3 regions of the Thiomonas sp. DCM-2 genome follow, and region 3 is predicted to be linked to each of the others. Evidence: predicted binding sites of a transcription regulator. Region 3 holds the regulator's gene; each other region holds the start of a gene.
What was found. The regulator sigma-54, encoded in region 3, starts transcription at its own class of promoters, with help from an activator protein. The targets are predictions, from matches to a motif close to TGGCANGNAANCTGCTTT.
Positions count from the first base shown of each region.

Region 1: a site for sigma-54 is predicted at 1,294-1,311, ahead of glnA (type I glutamate--ammonia ligase). Genes of this name have one in related genera too.
Region 2: a site for sigma-54 is predicted at 1,378-1,395, ahead of AC1ZQA_RS15790 (circularly permuted type 2 ATP-grasp protein). Genes of this name have one in related genera too.

Region 1 covers NZ_CM165962.1:1,687,714-1,689,981, reverse strand. Annotated here, with positions in the region: gene glnA (type I glutamate--ammonia ligase) at 1-1,191, opposite strand, end outside; gene AC1ZQA_RS08145 (competence/damage-inducible protein A) at 1,455-2,225, opposite strand.
Region 2 covers NZ_CM165962.1:3,262,057-3,264,324, reverse strand. Annotated here, with positions in the region: gene AC1ZQA_RS15790 (circularly permuted type 2 ATP-grasp protein) at 1-1,327, opposite strand, end outside; gene AC1ZQA_RS15785 (DNA internalization-related competence protein ComEC/Rec2) at 1,440-2,268, opposite strand, start outside.
Region 3 covers NZ_CM165962.1:371,567-373,834, forward strand. Annotated here, with positions in the region: gene lptB (LPS export ABC transporter ATP-binding protein) at 1-523, shown strand, start outside; gene AC1ZQA_RS01865 (RNA polymerase factor sigma-54) at 530-2,059, shown strand; gene AC1ZQA_RS01870 (COG4705 family protein) at 2,189-2,268, shown strand, end outside.

The sequences.
Region 1 (2,268 bases), 1.3 Mb from region 3:
CTTGCTGGCGGCTTCGCCCGGGTGAATCTTGTTTTCCACGCCGTCCAGACCGGCCATCATCATGGCGGAGAACGCCAGATAGGGGTTGGCGGTCGGGTCGGGGAAGCGCACTTCGATGCGGCGGGCCTTGTCGCTCTGCACGAAGGGCACGCGGATGGACGCCGAGCGGTTGCGCGCGGAGTACGCCAGCATCACCGGCGCTTCGAATCCGGGCACCAGGCGCTTGTAGCTGTTGGTGCCGGGGTTGGTGATGGCGTTGAGCGCGCGGGCGTGCTTGATGATGCCGCCGATGTAATACAGCGCGAATTCGCTCAGACCGGCGTAGCCGTTGCCGGCAAACAGGTTCTTGCCGTCTTTCCAGATGGACTGGTGCACGTGCATGCCCGAGCCGTTGTCGCCGACGATGGGCTTGGGCATGAAGGTGGCGGTCTTGCCGTAGGCGTGGGCGACGTTCTGAACCACGTACTTGAGGACCTGTGTCCAGTCGGCGCGCTGCACCAGGGTGGAGAACTTGGTGCCGATTTCGCACTGGCCGGCATTGGCCACTTCGTGATGGTGCACCTCGACCGGCACGCCCATCTGTTCGAGCAGCAGGCACATTTCCGAGCGGATATCCTGCAGGCTGTCCACCGGAGGCACCGGGAAATAGCCGCCCTTCACCGACGGGCGGTGGCCCATATTGCCGCCTTCCATCTTGTCGCCGGTGGCCCAGGCGGCCTCATTGGAATCGACCTTGACGAAGCAGCCGGACATGTCCACATTCCAGCGGACCTGATCGAAGATGAAAAACTCGGGCTCGGGGCCGAAGTAGGCGGTGTCACCGATGCCTGATGCCTTGAGGTAGGCCTCGGCTTTCTTGGCGATGGAGCGCGGGTCGCGGTCGTAGGGCTTGCCGTCACCGGGCTCGAGCACGTCGCAGCTCAGCAGCAGCGTGGTTTCCTCGTAGAACGGGTCGATGTTGGCGGTGTTCGGATCGGGCATGAGCAGCATGTCCGAGGCCTCGATGCCCTTCCAGCCGGCAATGGACGAGCCGTCGAAGGCATGGCCATCGGAAAATTTGCCTTCGTCAAAATGCGACACCGGCACGGTCACGTGCTGTTCCTTGCCGCGGGTATCGGTGAAGCGGAAGTCCACGAATTTGACATCGTGCTCCTTGACCATGCCCATCACATCGGCGACTGTTTTGCTCATGAAAATCTCCTGTCAGGTTGAAATGCGTTTGCGTGTTCATCTTCGCATCAAAGGATGGCACGCAACATCGTTAGCTGCAATGCTCCGCGCAGTGAAAACAATCTAGCAGAAAGCGTGCCCAGCTCTGCCCGTTTGCCCTCTGTTCGCGAGGCGCCATTGTGTCGAAGCGACCTGGCACTGTTGCATGGGTACGCTTACAGACCGAAGGTGCCGCCTCACATTGGTGCATATTTCTGGAATGCCCCAAAATGAAGCGCAATGATTCACCTTGGTGCATGTTCCCAGATGCCCTCGGGCAAATGCGCGCACAAATAGGCAAAAGCCTGGTCGACACCTGCAGCGTGTCCTTTGACGCCCAGTTCGATATGCCGCCCCCACACCGGGTGATCCACGCTGGGCAGGCTGAACACCTTGATGCCCGGGAACTGTTTCTCGATGTCTTCCATCAGCGGCGTCAGGTCAGACTCCATGGCCTTGCGCACGATCACCGCGCGCTCCACCTGATGGCCCTGGCCATGCAGGTGCGCGAGTGGACCGTCCAGCACCCACTCCAGCATCGGCCAGGCCATCACGGGGAATCCCGGCACGAAGTAATGCTGGCGGATGGAAAACCCGGGAATTCTGTTGTAGGGGTTGGGAATGATGGCGCTGCCCTGCGGAAACATGCCCATCTGCAGGCGCTGCTGGTTGGCCGGCGCGTCCACATCGCCCAGTTGTGCCTCGATCACACGTTGCTGAATCAACACCTTGGCCTCGGGATGGAGTTCCAGCGACAGCCCCAGTGCCCGCGCCGCGCTCTGGCGGGTGTGATCGTCGGGCGTGGCGCCAATGCCGCCGCAGCTCAACGCGACATCGTTGCGGTCAAAACTGGCCTGGAAGGCCGCGGCCAGCAGGGCCGGATCGTCGCCCAGGTATTGCACCCAGTCCAGCCGCATCTGGCGCGCCTTGAGCAGTTCGAGCACATGGGGGAAGTGCTTGTCCTGCCGTTTTCCAGACAGAATTTCATCGCCAATGATGTAGAGCCCCAGTCCCATGTGCGCATCCTGAAACAAAAAGTTCAAGCATAGCCTGCCTCGG
Region 2 (2,268 bases), 420 kb from region 3:
CGGGGACGATGGACACGGTCTTGCCCGACAGCACGAAGGGCCGCAGGTCGAGGTGGCGCGGGGCGATGCCCGACTCGACATAAGTCGGGCAGGTGGACAGCGCCAGCGTGGGCTGGGCGATGTAGTGGTCGGGATGCGCCTTGATCTTCTCGGCAAAGGCGGCGATCTCGGCCTGGGTGGACGCCGGGCCGACCAGCATGCCGTAGCCCCCGGCGCCGTGCACTTCCTTGACCACCAGGTCGGGCAGATGCTCCAGCACATACGCCAGGCTCTCGGGCTCGCGGCACATGCGGGTGGGCACGTTGTTCAGCAAGGGCTTTTCGCCCAGATAGAACGCGATCATGCGCGGCACATAGGGATAGATGGACTTGTCGTCCGCCACCCCGGTGCCGATGGCGTTGGCCAGGTTCACATTGCCTGCGCGGTAGGCGCGCATCAGCCCGGCGCAGCCGATGGCCGAATCGGCGCGGAACACCTTGGGATCGAGAAAATCGTCGTCGATGCGGCGGTAGATCACATCGACCCGCTGGGGGCCCTGTGTGGTGCGCATGTAGACGAAGTCGTCCCGGACGAACAGATCCTGCCCTTCCACCAGTTCCACGCCCATCTGCTGCGCGAGAAACGCGTGCTCGAAGTAGGCCGAGTTGTACATGCCCGGGGTGAGCACGACCACCGTCGGATCGCTCACTCCCGGCGGCGCCACGGCACGCAGCTTCTCCAGCAGCATGTCGGGGTAATGCGCCACCGGGGCGACGCCGTAACGCGAAAACAGCTCGGGAAACAGCCGCATCATCATGCGGCGGTTTTCCAGCATGTAGCTCACTCCGGAGGGCACGCGCAGGTTGTCTTCGAGCACGTAATACTCACCGTCGCCCGCGGCGTTTTCCGCGCGCACGATGTCGATGCCGGCGATCTGCGCATACACCTGGTGCGGCAGGTCGATGCCCATCATCTCGGGGCGGAACTGCGCGTTGCCGACCACCTGCTCGGCCGGCACGATGCCCGCCTTGAGGATCTCCTGGTCGTGATACACGTCGTGGAGGAAGCGGTTGAGCGCGGTCACGCGCTGCTTCAGCCCGGCTTCGAGCTGTTTCCACTCGGCCGCGGGAATGATGCGCGGAATCAGGTCGAAGGGAATGAGCCGCTCGGTGCCCGCCTCGTCGCCATACACCGCGAAAGTGATCCCCACGCGGCGGAAGATCAGTTCGGCCTCCTCGCGCTTGGCGCGCATGGTGTCGGGCGGCTGCTGCGCCAGCCAGTGCGCATACGGCGCGTAGTGGGGGCGGACTCCGCCTTCGGCGGGAGTCATTTCATCGTAGAAGCGCATCGTCGTCTCTCGGAGGGCTGTCTGTGCAGGCCTGTTGCCATGCAGGCGAGTTAGCAAGATACAGGCCAGACGCGTCATCACGCCGAAGTCTGACGGGGAGAGCCGAGCCGTTTCAGGGAGAATCCACCGGCCATCGTGGCTTGGGCGCCCAGTAATGCGGTGTCGCTGCGCGCCAGCCCTGAACCGCATCGGGCGCGGCGTCGCGCCAGCGCAAGGCACCCTGCAGGTCGGTGCGCCACAGTGCAATGCCGCGCGCGGCGTAGCGCTCGACCACCAGCGGGTGGGGATGGCCATGCGCATTGCGGTAGCCCGCCTGCACCACGGCGGCCCGCGGCATCACGGTATCGAGCAGGGCGTCGCTCGACGAGGTCTTGCTGCCGTGATGCGGCACCAGCAGCACATCGGCATAGGGCAGCGCACCTGCCGCATGCAGGGCGCGTTCCTGCGCCTGGTCGATGTCGCCGGTGAGCAGCGCCGAGCCGCCGCGCGCGGCCACATGCAGCACGCAGGAGCGGGCGTTGTCGTTGCGCGGCGGCGCGTCCGGCAGCGGGCTGATGACGCGGAAGTCCACGCCGTCCCAGCTCCAGTGCTGTCCGGCGATGCAGGGCTGGCGGTTGGAGAAGCCAAGATGGGCGGCAGCATGCGCCGGAACCGAGGTCAGCAGCGCAGCCTCCGGGTGCGCGCGGGCGATGGCTGGCGCGCCGCCGGAGTGGTCGCTGTCGTCGTGGCTGACCACCACCCGGTCGAGATGGCGCATGCCCAGGCTGTGCAACAGGGGCAGCAGCACCTGGCTGCCGGCGTCCACTCCGGGGGCCTGCTGCGGGCCGGTGTCATACAGCAGGGTGTGCCGCGCGGTGCGCACGACCACGGCCATGCCCTGGCCCACATCGGCAAACCACAGCTCCATATTGCCCGGCGCAGGCGCGGTGCCGGGGTTGCTG
Region 3 (2,268 bases):
CCGCCGCGCCCGCATGGGGCTGTCCTACCTGCCGCAGGAGGCGTCGATCTTCCGCCGCATGACCGTGGCCGAGAATGTGCGCGCGGTGCTCGAACTGCAGCGCGACGCGCAGGGGCGGCGCCTCGGCAAGGACGAGATTCGCGCGCGCGAGGAGCACTTGCTGCGCGAGCTGCATGTCGAGCACTTGCGCGACAGCCCCGCGCCGGCGCTGTCGGGGGGCGAGCGGCGGCGGGTGGAAATCGCCCGTGCGCTGGCCACGCAGCCGCGTTTCATTCTGCTCGACGAGCCGTTTGCCGGCATCGACCCGATCGCGGTGATCGAGATCCAGCGCATCGTCCAGTTCCTCAAGGAGCAGGGCATCGGCGTGCTGATCACCGACCACAATGTGCGCGAAACCCTGGGCATCTGCGACGCGGCCTGCATCATCAGCGAAGGGCAGGTGCTGGCCCAGGGTGATCCGCAATCCATCATCGACAACCCCGCGGTGCGCAAGGTGTACCTCGGTGAAAACTTCCGCATGTAGTTCGCGATGAAGCCGTCGCTGAATCTGCGCCTGTCCCAGCATCTGGCGCTCACGCCCCAGCTGCAGCAATCCATCCGTCTGCTGCAGCTCTCCACCCTGGAGCTCACGCAGGAAATCGAGGGTCTGCTCGAATCCAATCCTTTCCTTGAAAACGAGGAGACGGATGACGGCACTGCGGCCGCGCCCACTGCCGAGCAGTCCGCGCCGCTGCAGCCAGACTCGCCCACCCTGCTTGCCAATGAGGGGCATGAGTCTGCTGCCGAGTTCGCCACCGAACCCGCCGCCGAGCTGCAACTGGAGACGCAGGACTGGACGGCCAGCAGCGGCGAGACCGATCACGGCGCCGACACCGATGCCGATGCCGACTCCTGGGTCAGCTCGGGGCAGTCTTCCGGCGGCGGGGACGACGACGAATTCAGCGCCATCGACCGGGCTTCCGAGCATCTCGGTCTGCGCGATCACCTGCGCGGTCAGCTCGCCGGGCTGGCGCTGAGCGCCATCGACCGCGCCGCTGCCGAGGCCATCATCGACTCGCTCGATGACAACGGCTATCTGCCCGAGACCATGCTGGAGCTGGCGCAGGCGCTCGCACCCGAAGCCGGGGAGGACCAACTCGAAGACCTTGCCGATGCGCTGACCACCGCAATGCGGCTGATCCAGAGCTTCGATCCGCCGGGCGTTGCTGCACACGATTTGCCCGAGTGCCTGTGCCTGCAACTGCAGCGCCAGCCGCCCTGTCCGGTGCGCGACATGGCCCTGCAGATTTGCCGGGACGGCCATCTCGACCTGCTGGCGCGGCGCGACTGGCGCAAGCTCGAACGTCAGCTCGGTGCCGACGAGGCCATGTTGCGCCTCGCGCAGCAACGCATCGCCCAGCTCGAACCGCATCCGGGCGGCGCCTTTCGCAGCGACGCGGCGCAGGCGGTCACGCCCGATGTCATCGCCCGCAAGACTGCGCGGGGCTGGACGGCCCAACTCAATCCCGAGGTCATGCCCAGGCTGCGGGTCAACCAGATTTACGCCGATGCCCTGCGCCGCGCCCGCGACAGCGGCACCGCGATGCAGGGCCAGTTGCAGGAGGCGCGCTGGTTCGTCAAGAACGTGCAGCAGCGCTTCGAGACCATTGAGCGCGTGGCGCAGACCATTGTCGAGCGCCAGCAGCGTTTTTTCGACTTCGGCCCCGTGGCCATGCGTCCGATGGTGCTGCGTGAAATCGCTGATGAACTCGGGCTGCACGAATCCACCATCTCGCGCGTCACCACGCAGAAATTCATGCTCACGCCGTTTGGCACGGTGGAGCTGAAATACTTTTTCGGCTCCGGCCTGAGCACCGAGGCCGGCGGCAACACCTCATCGACCGCCGTGCGCGAACTCATCCGCCGTCTGGTGTCCGAGGAAGACAGCACCAAGCCCCTGTCCGACAGCGAACTCGCCGAGCGCCTCACCCAGCAGGGCGTGCAGGTGGCGCGCCGCACCGTGGCGAAATACCGCGAGGCGCTGCGCATCGCCCCGGCCAATCTGCGCAAGAGCGGTTGAGCCGCGCCGCCTGCTGGTCGGTCTGCATCGGCAAGCGCTCACCCTGCGCTAAGTCTGCTTTCCCAGAATGCCGTGATCGCGCAACACGCGACCACACAACAACACCACACGGCATTCAGGGAGTTTCTCATGCAACACACCGCACTGGCAGCGCAGCCCGACTGGGCGCAGGCGATCAAGGTTCCGGTCGTCATCACCCTCTATTTCTG